3 regions of the Tumebacillus amylolyticus genome follow, and region 3 is predicted to be linked to each of the others. Evidence: riboswitches for the same ligand, from Rfam matches in the RefSeq annotation. Region 3 holds a riboswitch; each other region holds the start of a gene.

Region 1 (7,041 bases), on a different contig from region 3:
TCCAAGATTGGAAGCGGGTATTGGGAATCACCGTGCGCTATGAGCGGTTGCCGTGGGGCGAGTATCTACAACGTCTCGACACAGGAGACTACGACTTGCTCTACGAAACGTGGCACACCGACATCGCAGACGCAGGGACGTTCCTGTTGCCGCTCTCCACAGACCATCCGTTCAACACGAGTGGAAGTTCCGATCCGCGCTTTGACGAGTTGATGGAGCGGTCGTTGGAAGAGATGCAAGAGGAGAGGCGCACGGAGCTGTACTTGGAGGCGGAGCGCATTGCGTTGGAAGAGATGGCGACGATCCCGTTGTTTTTCGAAGCCCACTTCTGCATGGTGGACTCCGGTGTGCTGGGGGCGCAGTTAAGTCGCACGGCGGTCTTGCCGCTGAAACACATTGAATTGCTTGAAGGGAGGTGATAATGATGGAAAACGTAAAAGCACTCGCTACCGAGGTTGTCGAAACCGAGGAAACCGTTGAAACGGTTGTCAACGCTGAGAAGCTCTCCGAGGAGGTCGCCCTGACCCCGAAGCGTCTGAGCAAAGTGGTTACGATGCGCCTGCTTTCCGAGTGGTAGAACCTACTTAGGAGAGGAAATACAGACTGCTCTGCAACCGAGAGCAGTCTGTATTTTTCTAAAAATGGTGATTTCCGTTAAGCAAAATGATATTCTGTTTATGACAGAATATTTGAGATAAGGGGTGACGAGCATGAGCAACACGACTTCCACAGCAGCGCCCGGATTCCGCGATGTCATTTCAAACCGCAATTACGTCTGGTTATGGCTAGGCCAAACGATTTCCCAGATCGGGGATTCCCTGACGATCGTCGCCGTCCCGCTGTTGGTGTACGCACTGACACAATCGGCGACTTCTTTGACGTTGACGTTTGTCATTGAATCTCTGCCCTGGATTCTGATCGGACCGTTTGCAGGTGTGTTGATCGACCGCATCAACCGACGAACCGTCCTCATCTGGGTCGATCTCCTGCGAGCTTTGATTGTGGCTGCGATTTTCTTTTCTCATTCCGTGTCGTTGATTTATGTGATGATTTTCTTGTCACAGACGTTGGCGGCCGTGTTCGCTCCGGCTCGTTCGGCGGTCATCCCGGAACTGATCGAGCGCGACTTGTATGTCAAAGCGATCTCTCTGTCACAAAGCTCGTTCCAAACGGTGCAAATTCTCGGACCGTTTTTGGCAACGGGTGTCATTACGTTGTTTGGAGGTCCGAGAGCGTCGTTTCTGGTGGACACCGTCACGTTCTTGGCGGCCGTCTCCTGTACGATGATGATCCGGTTTCCAAAGCAAAGCGTCAAAGCAAACGCCGGGCAACCGAAAGTCTCGTTCTTCAAGTCGTTCGGTGAGGGAACCGCTTTCTTGGTCAAGCACAAAGTCCTGCGCTATGTGACGGCGATCAATCTGTTGAAAGCGGTCACCCAGTCGGTGATCCTCGTGAGCAGCGTTCTGTACGTGAAGACCCAATTGCAGATGTCGGAGCAAGACAGCGACCGTGTGTACGGACTCGTGGTGGCTGCGACGGCGATCGGGATCATCCTCGGTACGACGTTGATCGGAATTTTGGACAAGAAACTCGACCGCCGATTCTTGATCATCGGAGGTCTGATGCTCCAAGGGGCGACGTTCCTGCTGATTCAGTTCCAACCGGGAGCTCTGGCGTTGATCTTGATGTATGGATTCTCCGGTTTCTGTGCGAGCGGGGCTTTGACTCCGGTGTCGGCGTGTTTTGCAGAATCCACGCCGAACGAAGTGCGCGGTCGCGTCTACTCGGTCGTTAATTCGGTTATTCGAATCGCACTCGCCATCGGCTACTCGGCGGCGGGTCTCGTCGGCGCACAATACGGGGCCGTCGCGTTGTTGACGTACGGAGGCATCCTGTTGCTGGTGGCAACTCCGATCTTGACGTTGCTCTTGCAGGGCATTAGCGCGTTGCAAACGAAACAAGCCGTCGTCAATCAAACGGCCACGTCCGCGAAATAGACAAATACAAGAGGAGATCCGCTTAGCGGACCTCCTCTTTTTTTTATATGCACTGGTAGTGGGAAATTTGCTGGAGCGGGATGGTGAATGGTTCCCAACGGCCGATTCTCTGCCGCCAACGGAAGCCGCTCACTAGGTTCCAACTTACATTCGTCGGAAACGCCCAGAACGGACGACCGAATCTCGGCCAGATGAACACGTTTCGATGCAAGCAGAATCGGATGCCGTGCGGGTCTTGCGGATGAAATCCGCCCGGTCCGCCGCCGTGGAACCCCCCGCCCGGTCCGCCGTGAAAAGCTCCTCCTGCTCCACCACCGCCATATTGCTGCGGGAGTTGGGGCTCAAATTGCGGCGGCGGTCCGGGCGGCGCTCCTCCGGGACCTCCTTGGCCCGGGCCAAACGGAGGCGGTGGGGCGGGGCGGTACAGATCGGCAAATGGAACGGCGACGGGAATGTAGGACCAGTCGGAAGAATCGGGCCCTTTTTTGCGACGTGACATAGGGCAATCGCTCCTTTTTCCTGACTTGATTTCTCAATGCTCACAACATATGTAAAGGAGCGGAATTGTGCGTTTGTCCTCCCTGATTTTCTTGTCGATTTTACGTCTGGTCTAAATTACCACTGGTCAAATCTCCCTTAAATTGTTGAGACAATTCAGGTTCCATGTTACCATTTCGACATAGAACGACAGCCGAATCCATAGATTCTAGAACTATGGTACGGGGGACGCAACACATTGGGGTGAATGTACTGGAACCGTTCTGCAAGTCAACGGAACCACAACTAGGGAACCTCTTCCCGAACCCGTCAACTAACCTCGGAGGCATTTAGGAGGACAAACAATTGAAAAAGTACTGGAGACACGTACTCACCGCCACTGCCGTAGTGGCCGGTCTTTCGTCGATGATGGGAACTGCTGCACAGGCAGCCCCGGAGTATGGTGTGAATGTTCAGGTGAACGACCAATTGGTGCAGTTCCCGGATGCAAAACCGTTTCTCGACGACAATGAACGACTACAGGTACCGCTTCGTTTCGTCTCGGAGTCTATGGGCTACGATGTGAAATGGAACGCGGTCGGCGATGATGTCAAAGTCAGCATCGTCAAAGGCTCCCACACCGTCACCGTCCAAACCGGAACCGATACCGGCGTGGTGAACGGTACGCCGGTGGACATGGATACGACGTCTGAATTGATCGACGGTCGTACGTATGTACCCCTGCGTTTTATTACGGAGTCGCTGGGCGGCGCGGTGAAATGGGACGGACCTTCGAGTTCCGCCCTCTTGTCCACAGATGGCAAGACCTACACACCGGTGGCCCAACCACTTCAAGCCTTGGCAGGACCTGCACTTGGAACGAAGATCGTAGAAGGAGCCAAGCAATTCATCGGCGTCCCGTATGTTTGGGGCGGCACGACGCCCAAGGGCTTTGATTGCTCGGGCTTGGTGACCTACGTCTTCAATCAGAACCATGTCTCGGTAACCCGCACCTCGAAACAAATGTTCCAAAGCGGACAAGCCGTGTCCACCAACGCGCTACAACCGGGGGACCTCGTGTTCTTCAACACCTCCGGCGCCGGCGTTTCGCACGTCGGCATCTCGCTTGGCGGTACGCAATTCATCTCGGCGACCTCTTCTTCGGGCGTCAAGATCGATTCGCTCAACTCCGGCTACTGGGGGGCACGCTACCTCGGTGCCAAGCGCGTCCTGTAACAACCACCCAAACACTGTTGAAAAAAGAGCATTCGGGAGACTCCCGGATGCTCTTTTTTGTTTGACACGATCTAGACGTTGTCGTAGTATGTTTATAAAATAGCAAACGTTTGGAGGTTTCGTCTATGTATGAGCGTGGGTACCGAACCGAAGAGGACCACTATGAGTGCCTGTTTTGCGCCGCGTCCTATGAAAAAGGGGTGATCTACCCGGAGGACGGTGTGCTCTACGAGTCGGAGAAAGCGATGAAGCGCCACATCGAGCAAGCACACGGCTCGGTGCTGACCGCTCTGCTCGGACTTGGGAAAAAAGAAACGGGCCTCACCGATACCCAACGCAATTTGCTGGAACTGTTTGCGGCGGGCTACAGCGATGCCGAAATCGCAGCCAGAGTCGGCGGGAGCACGTCCACGATTCGAAACCACCGTTTCACCCTGCGAGAGAAGGAACGGCAAGCGAAAATCTTTCTCGCGATCATGAGCCAACTCGACGGTCTCAGCCCGCAACGAGGTCGTCATTCCGCCAACCACGACCACGTCGGACCAAGCGAGTTCCCAACCAAGGCGAAGAAGCGACTTGAAGCTCTTCAAGACGTGATCAAGTTGTTCCACCCCAATCGTCGGTACACCGAAGGAGAAGTCAACGACATCATCCGCGGCGTGTACACCGACCACGTCTTGGTTCGTCGTCTCTTGATTGAGCACGACATGCTGGACCGCGAAGCAGACGGAAGTACCTACTGGATGAAGGGAGCTCTGGACATGGACAAAAAAGCCCAACTGAAATGGGAGTACAAAAACACCCGCCGTCCCGTCGGCGTCTACCAAGTGAAATGCTTGGTGAACGGCAAAGTTTTGATCGGTAGTTCCAACAATGTAGACGGCATGCTCAACCGCTTGCGATTCGAGTTGAAGTCGAACATGAACAGGATTCCGCAGTTGCAAGCCGACTACAACCAGCACGGAGCCGATCAGTTTGTCTTCGAAGTGCTGGAATTGGTCAAACCGGAGTCCGAGGGTCCGCAAGACTTTGTCGCCGAAGGAGAGCAAGCGAAAGCCTTGGAAGCCAAGTGGTTGGAGAACCTGCAACCGTATGGAGACCGCGGGTACAATGAACAAGAGTAACTTACGAAAAAAAGCCCTGCCGTCGCCGAGACGGGCAGGGCTTCTTTTCGCTGTCACGTAGATGGACAGGGCTTTTTTGCCAGCATGTAGACGGACAGGGCTTTATTTGCATTACTCGCAGTCGAGCAGTTCGACTTTGCCGGTTTCGAGATCGTAGCGGGCGCCGACGATGCGGAATTTGCGTTCGTGAATTCTCTTGGCGTATTGAGGATGGGAAGCTTTGATTTCATCTACGACTCGTTGGACGTTGGCACGGACGGAAGCTTCGACGAGGTCGGAGGGGTGTGATTGTTGCGCGGTTTTCACGGCCGGCGTGATGCGTTTGACGAGCGAGCGAATATGTCCAGAGGGCTGAGTGCCTTTTTCCAAGGCGTCGACGGCGGCTTGAACCGCTCCGCAACGCTCGTGCCCGAGGACGACGATGAGCGGGACATCGAGATGCTCGACGGCGTATTCCATCGAACCCATCACTTCATCGCCGAGCACATGGCCGGCCACACGGGAGACAAAGAGATCGCCGAGCCCTTGGTCAAATACCAACTCCGGCGGAACGCGAGAGTCGGAGCAAGAGAGGACGAACGCAATCGGATGTTGCTTCGGCGCAATCTCATGGCGACGGGCGATGAGGTTCTTCGGATGGCTGAGATGTCCGCTTGCAAACCGTTCATTGCCATCCACCAAAACCTGCAACGCCGCCGCAGAAGGGTCCCCATGCGCCGCCTGCAAGGACTGCGTCGGCAAGAGCGTCAACACAAGCGGGAGAAGGAGTGCTGGAAGCCAGGGTTTTTTCATGAAGAGTCCTCCTATAACGCCGTTGATGATCTTAGTGTGCCAGAGTTGTTACAAGTAAAGTCCCTTGGACGACGGAGTAGGAGGCGAGATTCTTGTAAAGGAAATGGGGGTTGTTGTCACCCTGACATACGTGAACGCATGCGTGCGGGGGAGTTTACTACCGTTCAGCTTTCTTTTTGACGACCGGAAGGGAAGTTATTCCATGTCAAGATGAGTCCTGTTGATTGTGCGAGAACCAGAATTTCTGATTGAAGCTTTTTCTTGTCTTTTTTGTCCAAGTTCTTCATAAAATGATTCTGAGGAGACAATGTAGATTTCATCATTTGAAGGTCTTCTAAAACACTTTCTAATACGATCGCATTGGCTTGCTCGTCCTGGACGTGTCTTATGGTTTGAAAGGAAACTATTTTTCTTGCGTTATGATCTGTAAACTTTGTTTGTGCGATGGTTTGATCGAGGCAGACTTCTTGTAGCTTTTCTGGGAGACGTGAAAAATGAGGCTGTTTCAACACCTTTTTTATGCCATAAATTTGATCGCCGACGAATTTTTTGTTGATATATTTTTCTAGTAAGGATTGGACAATTGGATATACATTCGCTAATTTCTTCAGTTCTCTGTACCCGGTCCAGCCAACTCCTGCCTCTTCAGCCCTCCGTTTTTCATCCTTGTCTTCATTTGCATAGTTCGTATATTTTTTTATGGTCGAGATCGAAACCTTCGATTCAGCCGCGATTCTTTCTACGGTGTACCCCCGCTCAAGAAGATATGCAACCTGTCTCTCCATTCCAAAGCCCGTTTTCTTTTTCCGAGACAATTCCATCTCAAGTCTTTTGAGTACACGCAACTCTGGAGATGTTGGACTTTCTACATAACAGAGGACTTCCTTTTGCTTCAGTTGTTTCAGGCTTTCATAACGGCGGTATCCCTCGACTAAAGTGTATGTGATTTCGTCATCGTTCACTTCTACTAACAACGGTTCATGCAAACCATTTTGGATGATGCGTTCAGTCAATGCATCATCTTTATCTGTTTTTCTAAAGGAATCCTCAACTCGAATCTTCTGAATAGGGATCATAACCAACTTCAACCGGACCACCTCACCATGTAGTTGCCATATAGATATGAAGGGGTGAAATTGTCCCATTCTTTTACGTATAAGAACATTTCGTAAAATATATTGTTATGTTATATTTTGTTTCGAGAGAATCTAGTTTTGACTACTTGAAAAATGAATGGAGGAGCACAGCTGTGGATTTCCGTTTGGAATTGCAAAAGTTGAGTTCACAAGTAACGGAACGTAAGGGATTTATCACGAATGAGGAAATGACCAAACAATCGCTGATCATCCCGTTTTTACAGCGTTTGGGGTACGATGTGTTCAATCCTTTGGAAGTTCGTCCTGAGTATGTATCTG
Region 2 (7,041 bases), 370 kb from region 3:
AAGGAAGAGGATGGCAAGCAAGTTTCCTACCTCTCCGGCTACGTGCAAAAACCGAACACCAACCTCAGCGTGAACGCCGGCTTGAATCTGTTGGTCTCGGCGTTGAACAACACGTCCTCGCAAACCACGATCTCGCCGCAATACAGCGCGGCAGGCGGCAACATCGTCAACGCCGTCAAAGTCACGGGCAAGATCGTTTGGAATGAAAAAGACGCCCTCTACAAAGGCGGCAACGACATCCAGCAAACCAAGCAAAACATCGACGGTCGCTTCGATGTGGAGAAGAAATTCGACCAAGTCGTCGACCTCGCCGTCCGTGCGAACTCCTGCCCGGGCGGTCAAGTCTGGAACTCGAGCATCGAGATGACGAACAACTTGATCATCGCAGGCGAAGTCACGAAGTGGGCGCTCAACCTCGCCGGAGCCGTGCTCGCCCCGGAAACGCTCGGTGCCTCGCTCGTGTTCAACATCGCCGGCAACTTGCTGCAAAGCGGTGTCGACATGGTCGTCGACGCTCGCCTCAAATCCCTCAACGACCACATCTCCCAGATGGGCGACTGTGCGAAACCGAAGGATGACAGCAACAACGAGAATGGGGGCAGCCAACCGACCGCTTCTCCGGTCTGGATCTACGACCCGAGCGGCTTCGTTTACGAAACGTTCGAAGACAATCCGGTTGCCGATGTGAAAGCGACGGTCTACTACCTCGACGCGCAAAGCAACCAATGGATTCCGTGGGATGCAGAATGGTATGAACAGATCAACCCGCAACTCACCGACCCGGAGGGCAAGTACGGCTGGGACGTACCGAACGGCACGTGGAAAGTCGTCTATGAAAAAGACGGCTACGACGTCTCCGAAAGCGCCGCGATGGACGTACCGCCGCCGCGCTTCAACGTCAACACTCCGATGATCTCCAACCTGCCGCCGCAGTTGACGGTCCATCCGGCCCAATCTTCGAACAGCGGCACGACGCTTGAGATCACCACCGACAAGTATGTCAGAACGGATTCCCTGACGACGAACTCCGTAACGCTCACCGTCGACGGAACTCCGGTCACGGGAACTCTCACAGCAGGTGGTGCGCGCACAGATAGCAACAACGTCTCGCTCGCTCGCACGTTCACATTCACAACAACTCAGAAGCTCACCGTCGGCAAGCAAGTACTCGTAACCCTGCTCGCTTCCGACATCGTCTCCTACGCAGGCATCGCGTCTGAGCCGGATGCAGACCTCGACACCGTGACGCAAACCGTCCCGGTGCAAGCGGCCGACACCCAAGCTCCGACCCTGAGCACGGCAGTGCTTGGCGCCAACGGGGACGTGGTGACGCTTATGTTCAACGAAGCCCTGAACACGAAAAAAGCCTTGGCAGGCTCTTCCTTCACCCTGCAAGGTTCCACCGTCACCCCGCAGTCTGTCGAGTACGGCGTTGACGGGCAAAGTGTCAAACTGTTCCTGAACGGCAAAGTCGCAACGTCCGGCGTCAAAGTGAACGTCGTGGCAGGTGGGGTAGAGGACGCTTCGCACAACGGATCGGGCGCGCTCACCGCAGCGCTGACCGACAATTCCGTTTCCAGCGACGCAACGCTCAAAACCCTGCTCGTCGCGGGCGGTTCCTACCCGATGACGCCGACGTTCTCGCCAAACATCACGTCGTACAAAATTTCCGTCCCCGACAACCTGACCACGACGACGATTCGCGCGGTCCCGACGAACAACGGAGCGACGTTGCGTCTGGACGGCTACGTTCTCACCGCGAATCTCGACCGTGAAATCGCGTTGCAAAAAACGGGCGAAACGGTCATCCCGCTCGGTGTCACGGCGGGAGACGGGACGACGACCCGCCAATACGAGCTGCGCATCTCGCACGGCTACGTGCCGCCGGTCTACAACGGCGGCGGTTCCACAAGCAATACTTCGAACGGCACCTTGACGCTGAACGATGTGAAAAAACTCCTGCGCGACTCCGCGCTCACGATGGATCTGGCTTCTGCCAAGGCTCCTCTGAGCCTCCAAGCGGACGCGCTCGCCTACCTCAAGGACCAAGGAGCCAAGATCGTACTGAAGCAAACAGAAGGCACGATCACGCTCCCGGCGAACGTGTTTGGCGATCAGATCGAGAAGCAAGTGGGCGCACTCGACAGCAAAATCACGTTGACCTTCAACTGGAACGCCATCACAGGCGACACCGCCTCGAAGTGGTTCAAGCAAGCGCAGCAGCGTGATGCTTCTTACCACGCCGCATCGTCCGCTCTGCAACTGACCGTCACGGCAACGTCCGGCAGCAAAACCAGTACGCTCAACCCGATGGGAGCTCTGGAAGTTCAACTGGCGATTCCGCAAGTGGTCGACTCCCGCAAAGCAGGCGTCTACGAATACGATGCAACCACGGAGACGTGGACCTACCTGCGCGCAACGCTCGACAAGCAAACGAACGTCTTGACGGCACGGGTCAGCGGCGGTCAACCGCTCGCCCTGTTCCTCTATGACAAAACGTTCACCGACACCACCGGCCATTGGGCGCAAAGCTCCATCGAACGCCTGGCCGCGCATCACATCATCGCAGGCAAAACGGAGACGGAGTTCGGTCCGGAGAGCAGCATCAACCGCGCCGAGTTCGTCTCGCTGATCGACCGCCTGTTGAATTTGCCGAACCCGATCAAGCAAACGACCTTCAGCGACGTCGCCAACGGCGACTGGTACGAAGGAAGTGTGTCCCGCGCCGCTGGTCTTGGCATCGTCCACGGCCGCGAAGACAACCGCTTCGCACCGGAAGGCTTGATCACCCGCGAAGAGATGGTTGTGATGATCGCAAACGCGCTGCAATTTGACGGCAAGATCGCCGTGATCTCGCCGGAGGAGCAAGCGAAACTGCTCGCTCCGTTTGCAGACGCCAACGACATCTCCGACTGGGCGCGTTCCTCGTTCGCACAGGCGATCAAACTGGGCCTCGTCAGCGGCGTTTCCCCGGATGAATTGGCACCGGGCGACCTCCTGACCCGCGCACAAGCAGCGGTGATTCTCGACCGTTATCCACAAACAACCCTGTAAGTTGGAAAAAAAGAGCCGTGCCTTTCGAGGTCACGGCTCTTTTTTCGTTTCTATCCTCATAGATTGATAGAAACCAGCAAACAGGGAGGACGTCCTACCATGAGCCTGATCATCCGCCAAGCAACCCTCGAAGACTTTGCACCCATCCACAAGTTACTCACAGCCGCCGGGTTGTCCACAAACGGACTCGGCGATCACATCCACAACTACCTCGCCGTGGAAAACCCGAACGAATCGAAACTTGTGGGCACCGTAGGCTTGGAAACGTACCAAGAACACGAACGTTTGTACGGTCTGATGCGGTCGCTCGTTCTGGAAAACTCCGCTTTGCAAGCGAAGATGGGGATGGAGCTGTTGCGCCTCTTTTTTGCCTATGCCGAGACGAAGGAACTCTCGGCGTTGTACTTATTCACAAAATCCACAGGTTTGGACCTGTTTATCCACATGGGGTTTTCCACAATCGAGGCAGAGGCGTTGCCCGCGTGTATTCGCCAGTCTCCATCCTACCTCGCGTATGCCGGACAGGAGATCATTCCGATGGTCCATGTGTACAAGTCCACAACTTATCCACATAGCCCTGTGGATATTGTGGGTAACTAAGAACAAACGTTCCTACGTTGGAATTTCCCCGAACTTTGCCTATACTGGATAGGACAATGAAAATGGGCAGGGATTCCAATGAGCATCGAAACACAACGATTTGGCACAGGTCCAGACGACCTTGAACGTGCCGCACACATGCTTCGTGACGGTCTGACCGTGGCGTTTCCGACGGAGACCGTCTATGGATTGGGTGCCAATGCACTCGATGCAGAAGCGGTGAGTCAAATTTTTGCAGCCAAGGGGCGACCGTCCGACAATCCACTGATTGTCCACATCGCCCGTGAACAAGATCTTCACCCGCTGGTCACGCACATTCCGGATCAAGCACGTCTGTGCATGGAACGTTTTTGGCCGGGGCCGTTGACGTTGATCTTGCCGTGTACAGATCGAGTGCCGACGACGGTAACGGCCGGGCTTTCGACGGTGGGCATTCGCATGCCTGATCATGATACCGCGTTGCAACTGATCGCGATGGCGGGCGTGCCACTGGCCGCTCCGAGCGCGAACCGTTCTGGACGTCCGAGTCCGACGACCGCCGATCATGTTCTGGAAGACCTCTCCGGACGCATCGCCGGCGTTGTGGACGGAGGACCTGCGGGCGTCGGCGTGGAGTCCACCGTTTTGGACGTAACGGGGGACAAGCCGATGATTCTCCGGCCGGGCGGCATCACCCGCGAGATGTTGGAGGAAGTTTTGGGCCCCGTAGGAATCGATCCGGCGCTTGGCAATGAAGCGATCGCCCCCAAGTCCCCAGGCGTCAAATACACGCACTACGCGCCGCAGGGCACGATGTATTTGGTTGAGGGAGCGTCTGCGCGTACCAAGATTGCAGAACTTGTGCGCGCGGCTCGGGAGCAAGGGAAAAAAGTCGGCATCCTCACGACAGACGAAGAGACAGAGGCGTACCACGCCGCTTTTTCATCAGAGCGCTTGCCAAATGGGGAGGAAGCTGTCATCACGCTGTCGCTCGGCTCCCGCGATGATCTCGCCACCGTCGCAACGCATCTCTACGACGCGATTCGATCCTTCGACCATCATGGCGTGGAAGAGATCTACGCCGAAACGTTCTCCGAAGCGGGCGTCGGTCTCGCGATCATGAACCGACTGCGAAAAGCGGCGGGACATCGGGTGATTTCTTCGTAGGTTCACAGAATTGGCGGAAAAATAGGCGTGAAAGCGCTTCATCTTTCCCCAGTGGAACGTGTATAATGGAAGCAGACAACACACAACAGCTGAGTTCGTGACCTGAGATGGGCACGAAGCGGAGGACCCAATCAACATGGGGTGAGTTCTGCCAGACGTATAGCAGAAGGGGTGTAGTTTCTCTCTTGCCACCCTAACCCGTCAGCTAACTTCGTAAGCTGCTGCGAGAGAGGTCGATGACCTCGGTTCTTGTTGTCCAATACTACATTGGATAAAGAGGTGTATTTGGCATGAAACAATGTCTTGTTGTGACGATGGATGAAGCTGCGATTCCGTTCATAACCACGATGAAGGCGCTTGGCGTCGAGTGTTCCGTCCTCGATTATTGCGTGCAGACGACTCAGTTTCTGCGCGAACACGAGGTGGACGCCACGGTGATCTCGGTAGGTCATCACAAGTCGGACGTCATCGCAAACGAAGCGGTCCGCAACTGCGACACAGCTGTCGTCTTCGAAGGGGCTTGGCTTGAGAGTGCGCTGATCGTGCAAGCGCTCAAACAAGCGGGAATCCAGAAAGTCGTCGTCGTCGCTCAGAACCAAAGTTTCATGCGCGCGTACCGTGCCCTCGGAGCAGACCGCGTAGTTGGCGTTCGCCGTTGGAATCGGGACTCGTTGCGCGTGCTCTATGCGCAACACGCGTAGGGATGAAGTGAATTTTCTTACACCAAGACCGTCCGAATCGGGCGGTCTTTTTCGTGCGCTCGTCCGCACCATTTCGACCCCGTCTCCATAGGATATAGAAAATAATGAGACTGGCAGGTGGCAGCGTAGAATGAAAGGCAAAAAGGCAAACAGCATCACCCGTAAGGCGCGTAAGTCGCGCAAGTCGGTTCAAGTTCAAGCGGAACAAGTCTTTTATCCGGGATACGGCGGCTTTGGTGGGTATCGCGGGTTTGGCGGCATCGGCTATGGTGCCGGGATCGGAGTTGGCGTAGGCGTAGGAGCTGGCATCGGTGCAGGATTTGGCGGCGGCCTTGGCTATGGCGGGTTCGGTGGCCTTGGCTATGGAGGTTTCGGCGGCCTGGGCTACGGCGGGTTTGGCGGCCTGGGCTATGGTGCGGGCATCGGAGTCGGTGCGGGCATCGGCATTGGTGCCGGGGTCGGTTTTCGTCGAGGTCTCTACTGGTAAGCATAAAAAAACCTCAGACTCCCTCGCGGAGTCTGAGGTTTTTTTTCGCAGACAAGCCGCATAGACATGGTGTAGCAGGACAACCGGGGGAGGGATGCCAGTGGGCAACATACTTCTACATAACGGTGAGTTCATGACGTTGCTCGTCATGGCTCTGGCTCTGGGCATGGATGCATTCTCTCTGGGGCTCGGCATGGGGATGCTCAAGCTTCGCACGCACGAAATCGCCCGCATCTCGGGGACGATCGGTGTTTTTCACGTGGTGATGCCGCTGCTCGGGATGGTCGTCGGGATGTATCTCTCAAGCGTCGTCGGGGACGTCACGCGCTGGATCGGAGCTTTGCTTCTGATCGGGTTGGGCGGTCAGATGATCTGGAACTCGATTTTCGGCAAGGACGACGAGGCCGGAGATAGCCGGGCATCCGCGCGCACGAGCGGGATCGGGCTGTTTTTGTTTGCGCTCTCCGTGAGCCTCGACTCGCTGTCGGTCGGGTTTTCGCTCGGAACATTCGGGGCCAACATTGCGCTTGCCGTCACGTTGTTTGGCATCTGCGGTGCGATGCTTGCCGCGTTGGGACTGGGTGTCGGTGGGCGCGTGTCCCATCTGTTTGGTGAATACGGCGAAGTCATTGGCGGCGCGGTGCTGGTCGCATTTGGCTTGAAGTTCTTGTTCTGACGAGCCTCAACAACGCGAAAAAAACGGCGGGGACACTTCCTCGTCGTTTTTTGTTTTTACATTTGGTAACCATTCTTTCCTAGACCTAGTTTTAATGACTATTAGAATCTTGAAAAGTATAATCCAATATCTCTTGACGAGTATTTAACGTAGGGGTTATGATCTTTATGACATTGCAAAATCGCCGGATCAAACTTTTTCAATCGGGGAGAGAAGATCATGATTGAGAAGCTGTCATCGATCGGGAATTTTATCGGCCGGACGCCGCTTGTGCATCTGGAACATCCGACCGTCGATCTGTACGCCAAGTTGGAGTTTCACAATCTTATGGGCAGCGTAAAAGTTCGCCCGGCCTATTACATCTTGAAGTCCGCGAT
Region 3 (7,041 bases):
CTTCCCCAGCGTCCTCGACGTGGACGGAACGGCGAAAAAATCATACGGCATCATCGGCCTCCCCGTCACATTTACAATCGACAGCACCGGCAAAGTGGTCGAGCGCCGCGACGGCCAACTCACGCACGACAAGATGGAAGCGATGTTCCAACAGCTCCTTCAACAACCATAAGCCTTCCTTATAGACAGAATCAAAAAGCGTCATTTCTCTTCCCCATGTCCCTCGGAGTATGATGGAGTCAGAAACGGGGGAGATCGTGAATGAAAATCAAATCCGTCCACATGTGGCTCGGGGTGGCGTTGACGGCCGGGCTTGCTCTGATCGGCAAAGGTCTGTCCCTGTTGCCGCACTTGTCCATGATCGGCCCGATGGTTCTCGCGATCTTGCTTGGCATGGCCTATGCCACTTGGGGGCAAACCTTCGCTCAGAAAAAAACCTCCGCGAACGTCGCGGACGGCTATACATTTGCTTCGAAATATCTGCTGCGTGCCGGGATCATCCTGCTCGGCGTGCGTCTTGACTTGATTGCGTTAAGCCACGCCGGAGTTCGCGTGCTCGGTACGGAGATCGTGCTCGTCGCGTTGACGCTGCTCGTCGGCTATTGGATTGCTCGTCGCTTTGGCGTTGACGAGAAACTTGCGATGGTCATCGCGGCGGGCACTGCGATCTGCGGAGCGGCGGCGGCGGTCGCCATCGCCGTTCAAGTCAAAGCCCGTTCTGAACAAACGGTGCTCGGCGTGGCTACGGTTGCCGTGCTTGGCACGGTGTTCACCGTACTCTACACGTTGCTGTTTCCTCTGCTGGGTCTGTCGAACGGTGCATTCGGCGCTTTTTCGGGAGCCACGCTTCATGAAATCGCCCACGTCATCGCCGCCGCGACGCCGCACGGCACGGACAGCCTCGACAACGGACTGCTCGTCAAACTCTCCCGCGTTGTCTTGCTCGCTCCCGTCGCCATGTTCATTGGCTGGTGGTCAAATCGCCGAGAACGTCAATACCAAACAGATGCAGCAAAAAACATGTCTCCCAAGCGCCGTCCCGGCAAAGCTCCGATCCCGTACTTTGTCTTCGGTTTCTTGCTTGTCGGAGCGTTGCACACGTGGCAGATTCTGCCCGCTTCCTGGACACAGCCTTTGATCCAAACTTCGCTGTTCCTGCTCACGATGGGCATGGCGGGTCTCGGCCTGCAAGTCAACATCAAAGCTCTGCGCGGCGGGAGTCGTGCGTTCCAAGCGGCTCTCCTCACGTCCGTCCTGCTTGCCATCGTCGGATACGGTGCAACAAAAGTCCTACTCTTCCCGTAAAGAGTAGGACTTTTTTCGTCCACCCCCGCTTGTCAGGGTCCTGTGACGAAACTCTGTAGTTCGCAACGTGTCTTTCTCCACGCCACTGTGGTAAAATGTGTCTTACCAGCCAGTAAGATAAGATGAGGTGTACAACATGGAGCTACTTCGTGTGAAAGGCGGGCAACCGCTTCACGGCGAGATTCAGGCATCGGGGAGTAAAAACTCCGTTCTCGCCATCATGTGCGCCGTCCTGCTTTGCGACGGCGAAACCATCTTGGAAAATGTACCTGAACTCAGCGACGTCAACACGCTGATGCAGATCTTAGAAGAAACCGGCCTCAAGTGCGAATGGATCGCAGCCAACACGGTTCGCATCCAGAACGACGGAATCACCAACAGCGAAGTCTCCGAAGACCTCGTGCGCAAGATGCGCGCGTCGTTCTCCGTTCTCGGCCCGCTGCTTGCCAAGTCCGGCAAAGCGATGATTCCGCTCCCGGGCGGTTGCGTCATCGGCGCACGTCCGGTTGACCAGCACTTGAAAGCGATGCGCTCTCTGGGCGCGACCGTCACGATGACCGAAGGGGCAGTCACCGCAGAATCGACCGGCCGCCTCAAAGGCTCGGCGATGTTCCTCGGCACCCGCTACGGCGCTACCGTCGGCGGAACCAACGCTGCGATTTCGGCAGGTGCTCTTGCAGAAGGCACCACGATGATCTACAACGCAGCTCGCGAACCGGAGATCGTAGACTTGGTGATGTTCTTGAACAAAGCAGGGGCTCGCATCCGCGGCGTCGGCACGGACATCATCACCATCGAGGGAGTCGAAAGCCTCAAGGGCGTTCGCTACTCCGTCATGGGCGACCGCATTGAATCCGGTACATACTTGTGCGCCGGAGCGATCACGCGCGGCCGCGTCACCGTTTCGAACATCGCTCCGCAGACCTTGGCCGGTCTTCCGTCGCTGTTGTTTGACATGGGCTGTGACATCACGATGGAGGGCGACAGCATCACGGTCGATGCCACCAACCGTGAACTGCGTGCCACCAACGTCATCACGTTCGCCTACCCCGGTTTCGCCACCGACTTGCAGCCGGCGATGCTCACGCTGTTGACCACGGCGAAAGGCATCTCGTACGTGAAGGAAACCGTATTCGACGCTCGTTTCGGCTTCACGCAAGAGTTGACCCGCATGGGTGCCGACATCAAGATCAGCGGGGATACCGCGATTGTCAACGGCGTTGAGACGTTGAACGGCGCTCGCGTGCTGGCAAGCGACTTGCGCGCAGCCGGTGCTTTAATCGTGGCGGGTCTGGCCTCTCAAGGTTCGACCACCATCGAAGGACTGCAATACCTCGACCGCGGCTACGAAAGCCCGGTAGAGAAGTTCAAAAGCCTCGGCGCCCAGATCGACCGCGTCCAGTCTTGATTTGAAAAAAAGGAGGGACCCCCACATGTCCAACCTCGACAAGACGATGATTTTCCGCCCTGATGAGCAGAACGACCTCTTGAACGAAATTCTCGCAACGGTCGTACCGGCCCTGCGTGAACAAGGCTACGACCCGGCCCGCCAATTGGCAGGCTTCATCGTAACCGGGGAATCCAACTACATCACGTCCTCCGGCGGTGCCCGAGCGACGATGGCGAAGATGGACCGCCTGCTCGCCGTTGAGCAAATTCTCAACGACTACCTGAAACTCAAAGACCGCTAACAGCGGTCGAACGCAGAACGAAAAAAGACGCGTCCCGTAAGGGATCGCGTCTTTTTTTCTTAGTAATGGCCCGGCCAAGAGGACGGAGCGTAGCCCCAGCCCGTGTAGCGGGAGGTGAAGTACGAGGACGCCGCGATGTTGTCTGCCATCACGGACTGTCTCCCGTTGATCATCGTGTTCTGACCGATGTAGATCCCGACGTGGCCGTAGTAGCCGTTGTCGGCAGCCGGTGCGAAGAACACGAGTGCGCCGATTGGAGCCGAAGCGAGGGAACCGCCGGTGTTCAAGGAGTTCGAAGCGGCAATCGCAGACGCGTACTGTCCGGTGGTGCCGTATGCGTTCTCGACGAACATCTGGCAGTACCCGTTGTAGTCGGTGCGACCCTGTGCATCGATGGCCCACGCGATGGCGCGGTCCTTGGCACGGATGCTGGCTTTCGGCGGAAGACCGTCGACCACAGCCGAAGCGATGTAGCGCTTCTGACCGCCTTCGATGTAGTAGAACCAACGCGGGTCCGGCTTGTTGTACCAAACGTCGTTGACGATCGTGCCGTATTCGAGACCGGAGAATTGCACCGAGACGTTGCCCGCAATGGACGAAACGATCGGGTAGTTCGTCCCCGGACCGGAACGTACGTTGACACCGGCCGAGGCCGTGATGCCGGAGAAGCTTACATTGTAAGGATCAACCGCGTGTGCCTTTTGAATCGTCAGTTCCTGGACGCCAACCATAGCGGTTGCGAGCATGGCAGCCGCCAACAGCGTGGTGGTAAACTTTTTCATGTTCTGATTCACTCCTATTTCTATAGTCTATGAATATTCTCTCTATTATGAATATATCAGCTTCATAAGTAATTTGCAAATTTCATAAGTAAACTTCAAAAAAATTACAAAAAGCCCCGAACCGCAGGGACGGTCGGGGCTTTTTTGGGTCGGGTGTGGAGGGGACGGTTTCGTGAACTACTCGCGGGTGCGCAGGAAGTCTTGCACCGAAGAGCCGCGTTGAGCTTTGACACGGAGAAAGGCAACCTTGTTCGACATGCGTCCGAGCATGAAGACGAGGGGAATGGCGACGACATGGAAGAGTACGATTGTGTTCATGTGGGGAAGTTCCTCCTTTAGGAAACTGGCAAATTTGTTGTGGTTGCTAGATTCTATGAGTTGTCCACCCGTACTAGAACCAAGACTTTCTGCACCGTCATAAAAATGTCCACGCACACGACACCTATGATATAATAGGTACGATTGTTTTCGGAGGAATTGCGCACACTAAGGAAAAGCAACCTATGTGGCGCAGAGGGAGGCGTACGAACTCAACATGCAATCCCTGACACAAGGACTGACCTTGACACTGATCGTCTCGTTTGTGCTGGTGTTTCTTATGATGCCCATCCTGCGCAAAGTGGCGATGAAAACCGGATTCGTCGACATGCCGAATCCGCGCAAGTTGCACAAAGAACCGATTCCGGTGCTGGGCGGAGCGGGGATCTTCATCGGATTCCTGATCACCATGACAGCGGTGGAAACATATTATGGATCATTTGACGGTCGCTACTTCGGGATCGTCATCGGCGGCGGTCTCTTGTTCTTGATCGGGTTGGTGGACGACTACTACAAGACCCAGGGCAAGGACTTCCCGGCGTGGCCGAAGTTTTTGACGCAGATCGTGGCGGCGTGCGTGCTGATCAAGTTCGGCGTCAAAGTTTCTTCGATCACGATCCCGTGGATTGAGCAGCCGTACTACTCGTTTGCCGATCATGGCATGGAGTGGTTGTCGTGGCTCGTGACGATCGTCTGGATCGTCGCGATCACCAACATGCTGAACTTCCTCGACGGCGTGGACGGATTGGCTGCGGGCATCGCCTCGATTTCGGCGACGACGCTCGTCTTCGTCTCGTTGCTGACGTCGAACAACGATGTGGCGTTCTACGCCGTGGCGTTGATCGGAGCCTGCCTGTCGTTCTTGCGCCACAACTTCCATCCGGCGCGGATCTTCATGGGAGACGCCGGCGCGACGTTCCTTGGATTTACGTTGGCGGCCATCGCGGTGGACGGAGCGTTCAAGTCGGCGACGTTCGTTTCGGTGATCGTGCCGGTTTTGGCGCTGGGCGTGCCGATTTTTGACACGGTCTTCGTCATCATCCGCCGCATCAAAGAGAAGCGTCCGATCTACCATGCTGACAAGTCGCACACGTTCCATACGCTGATGAAGAGCGGGATGAGCCAAGTGCAGACCGTGTCGTTCATGTATCTGCTCGGCATCTGCTTCTCGCTGGCGTCGATTGTCGTCTTGCTGGTGAACAAGTAAGCTTTGAAAATGAAACTCCTCACGCTTTCGGCGTGGGGAGTTTTTTTTCTAAAAAACCCTCTTGTCAACGAGAGCCGCGAGGGAGTATGATAGTCACAATTGAATCACGGCCTAAATCCGAGTCATCGGATACGGAGGACCCAATCCAGTGGGGTTAATCCTGCGCGTTTTGCGCGGGAGGGATGAGTGAAGTTACTTCTCTGCCATCCTACCCGTCAGCTAACTTCGTCGGCTAAAGCAGGGAAGGTCAGAGACCTTCTATTTAGATGGTCTTTTTGTGTTTTCTTGTACCTGAGGTGGGTGGATATGGCGCAGAGTTTGAAAGCCAAAATGGAAGCAGATATAAGTGAAGCCTACATCAAGTTCCAGCGTGAGATTCTGGGGAGAGGACCGCAGGAGACCAAGACGTACATCATGCGCGACATGGTGATTCTTCGGCTCAAGGGCGTGCTGACTCACGAGGAGAAAACGCTGGTGCAGTCAGACAAAGGCAAGAAGCTGGTCAAAGAGATGCGCCAGACGATACGCGAGAATTTCAGCGCCGACACCGAAGCGTTGATTTCGCAGATCACCGGGTGCAAAGTCATCGCCAGCCACAGTGACATCTCGACCAAGATCGGCGAGTTTGTCGAGATGTTCATCCTCGACCGCGATCTGGAAAAGTTCATACGCGACCAAGAAGCAACTTCTCTGGGGGACTAAGCACAGGGCTGTCGGGCGACCGAGAGTCGGGTGATTCGTAGACCGGTGTAGACTTCTGTTTTTCGCAGAAACACGCGAAAAGTAGGAGTGTGCATCGGTCTTTTTTCGTACAGCCATGAATCTAATGAAGAAAAAAGGTGGTTTTGCATGTTTCGCGATCTGAAACGGTTTTTGATCGGGCGACCGATGAAGTCTTCGCAATTGGATCATGAACGGCTCCCGAAGTGGAAAGCGTTGCCGATTCTCTCCTCAGATGCGCTGTCGTCCGTGGCCTACGGGACGGAAGCGATCCTCGGCGTCCTCGTCGCCGTCAGTGCCTCGGCGATGTGGTACTCCTTGCCGATCTCGCTGGCGATCGTCTTGCTGTTGACGACGCTGATCCTCTCGTACCGGCAGATTATCTACGCCTACCCGAGCGGCGGCGGTGCGTATGTCGTTTCCAAAGACCAACTGGGCGACAAGTTTGCCCTCGTCGCGGGAGCCTCGCTGCTCATCGACTATATCTTGACCGTAGCGGTTTCGATCACGGCGGGTGTCGCTGCGATTACGTCGGCGTTCCCCTCGTTTCTTGAGCACAAAGTATTGATCTCCGTCCTCATGGTTCTGCTCATCATGGTGCTCAACTTGCGCGGGGTGACCGAATCGGCGACGGTGTTCTCCTACCCGACGTATGCGTTCATCCTCGGCTTGCTCGTGCTGATCGTCGCCGGACTTTTTTCGCTCAAAAACGGACACGTCGACGTCGATCTCTCGCGACCGCATGAAGTGGCGATCAACGGAATTACGTGGTTTGTGATCTTGCAGGCGTTTTCTTCCGGCTGTTCGGCGCTGACGGGGGTGGAAGCGATCTCCAACGCCACCCCGAACTTCCGAAGCCCCGAGGGCAAAAACGCCGCCAACACGCTCGGCGTGCTCGGCATCTTGCTCGCCGTGCTGTTCGCGGGAACTTCATTGCTTGCGTACCTGTATCACGTCGCGCCGCATCCGCATGTCACCGTTCTCTCGCAAGTGGCGGAGGAAGTGTTCGGACGCGGGG

The links. Region 3 has a riboswitch for cyclic di-AMP ahead of JJB07_RS03750 (Na-translocating system protein MpsC family protein). Riboswitches for the same ligand answer to the same signal wherever they lie in the genome.
Region 1: linked by a shared signal. The riboswitch ahead of JJB07_RS24055 (C40 family peptidase) and the one ahead of JJB07_RS03750 (Na-translocating system protein MpsC family protein) in region 3 are both predicted to bind cyclic di-AMP.
Region 2: linked by a shared signal. The riboswitch ahead of JJB07_RS02065 (NAD-binding protein) and the one ahead of JJB07_RS03750 (Na-translocating system protein MpsC family protein) in region 3 are both predicted to bind cyclic di-AMP.

Annotation. Positions count from the first base shown of each region.
Region 1 covers NZ_JAEQNB010000005.1:414,349-421,389, reverse strand. Annotated here, with positions in the region: gene JJB07_RS17560 (peptide ABC transporter substrate-binding protein) at 1-419, shown strand, start outside; gene JJB07_RS17555 (hypothetical protein) at 425-577, shown strand; gene JJB07_RS17550 (MFS transporter) at 711-1,997, shown strand; gene JJB07_RS17545 (hypothetical protein) at 2,041-2,496, opposite strand; cyclic di-AMP (ydaO/yuaA leader) riboswitch at 2,677-2,838, shown strand; gene JJB07_RS24055 (C40 family peptidase) at 2,841-3,710, shown strand; gene JJB07_RS17535 (DUF2087 domain-containing protein) at 3,836-4,834, shown strand; gene JJB07_RS17530 (carbonic anhydrase) at 4,946-5,626, opposite strand; gene JJB07_RS17525 (ParB/RepB/Spo0J family partition protein) at 5,791-6,714, opposite strand; gene JJB07_RS17520 (type I restriction endonuclease) at 6,876-7,041, shown strand, end outside.
Region 2 covers NZ_JAEQNB010000001.1:431,855-438,895, forward strand. Annotated here, with positions in the region: gene JJB07_RS02050 (S-layer homology domain-containing protein) at 1-3,054, shown strand, start outside; gene JJB07_RS02055 (GNAT family N-acetyltransferase) at 3,154-3,654, shown strand; gene JJB07_RS02060 (L-threonylcarbamoyladenylate synthase) at 3,733-4,800, shown strand; cyclic di-AMP (ydaO/yuaA leader) riboswitch at 4,878-5,035, shown strand; gene JJB07_RS02065 (NAD-binding protein) at 5,091-5,501, shown strand; gene JJB07_RS24160 (hypothetical protein) at 5,632-5,988, shown strand; gene JJB07_RS02075 (manganese efflux pump MntP) at 6,083-6,664, shown strand; gene sbnA (2,3-diaminopropionate biosynthesis protein SbnA) at 6,884-7,041, shown strand, end outside.
Region 3 covers NZ_JAEQNB010000001.1:802,588-809,628, forward strand. Annotated here, with positions in the region: gene JJB07_RS03715 (TlpA family protein disulfide reductase) at 1-172, shown strand, start outside; gene JJB07_RS03720 (YeiH family protein) at 262-1,305, shown strand; gene murA (UDP-N-acetylglucosamine 1-carboxyvinyltransferase) at 1,442-2,713, shown strand; gene JJB07_RS03730 (IreB family regulatory phosphoprotein) at 2,739-2,996, shown strand; gene JJB07_RS03735 (NlpC/P60 family protein) at 3,056-3,778, opposite strand; gene JJB07_RS03740 (hypothetical protein) at 3,956-4,096, opposite strand; gene JJB07_RS03745 (MraY family glycosyltransferase) at 4,314-5,303, shown strand; cyclic di-AMP (ydaO/yuaA leader) riboswitch at 5,402-5,553, shown strand; gene JJB07_RS03750 (Na-translocating system protein MpsC family protein) at 5,610-6,005, shown strand; gene JJB07_RS03755 (APC family permease) at 6,153-7,041, shown strand, end outside.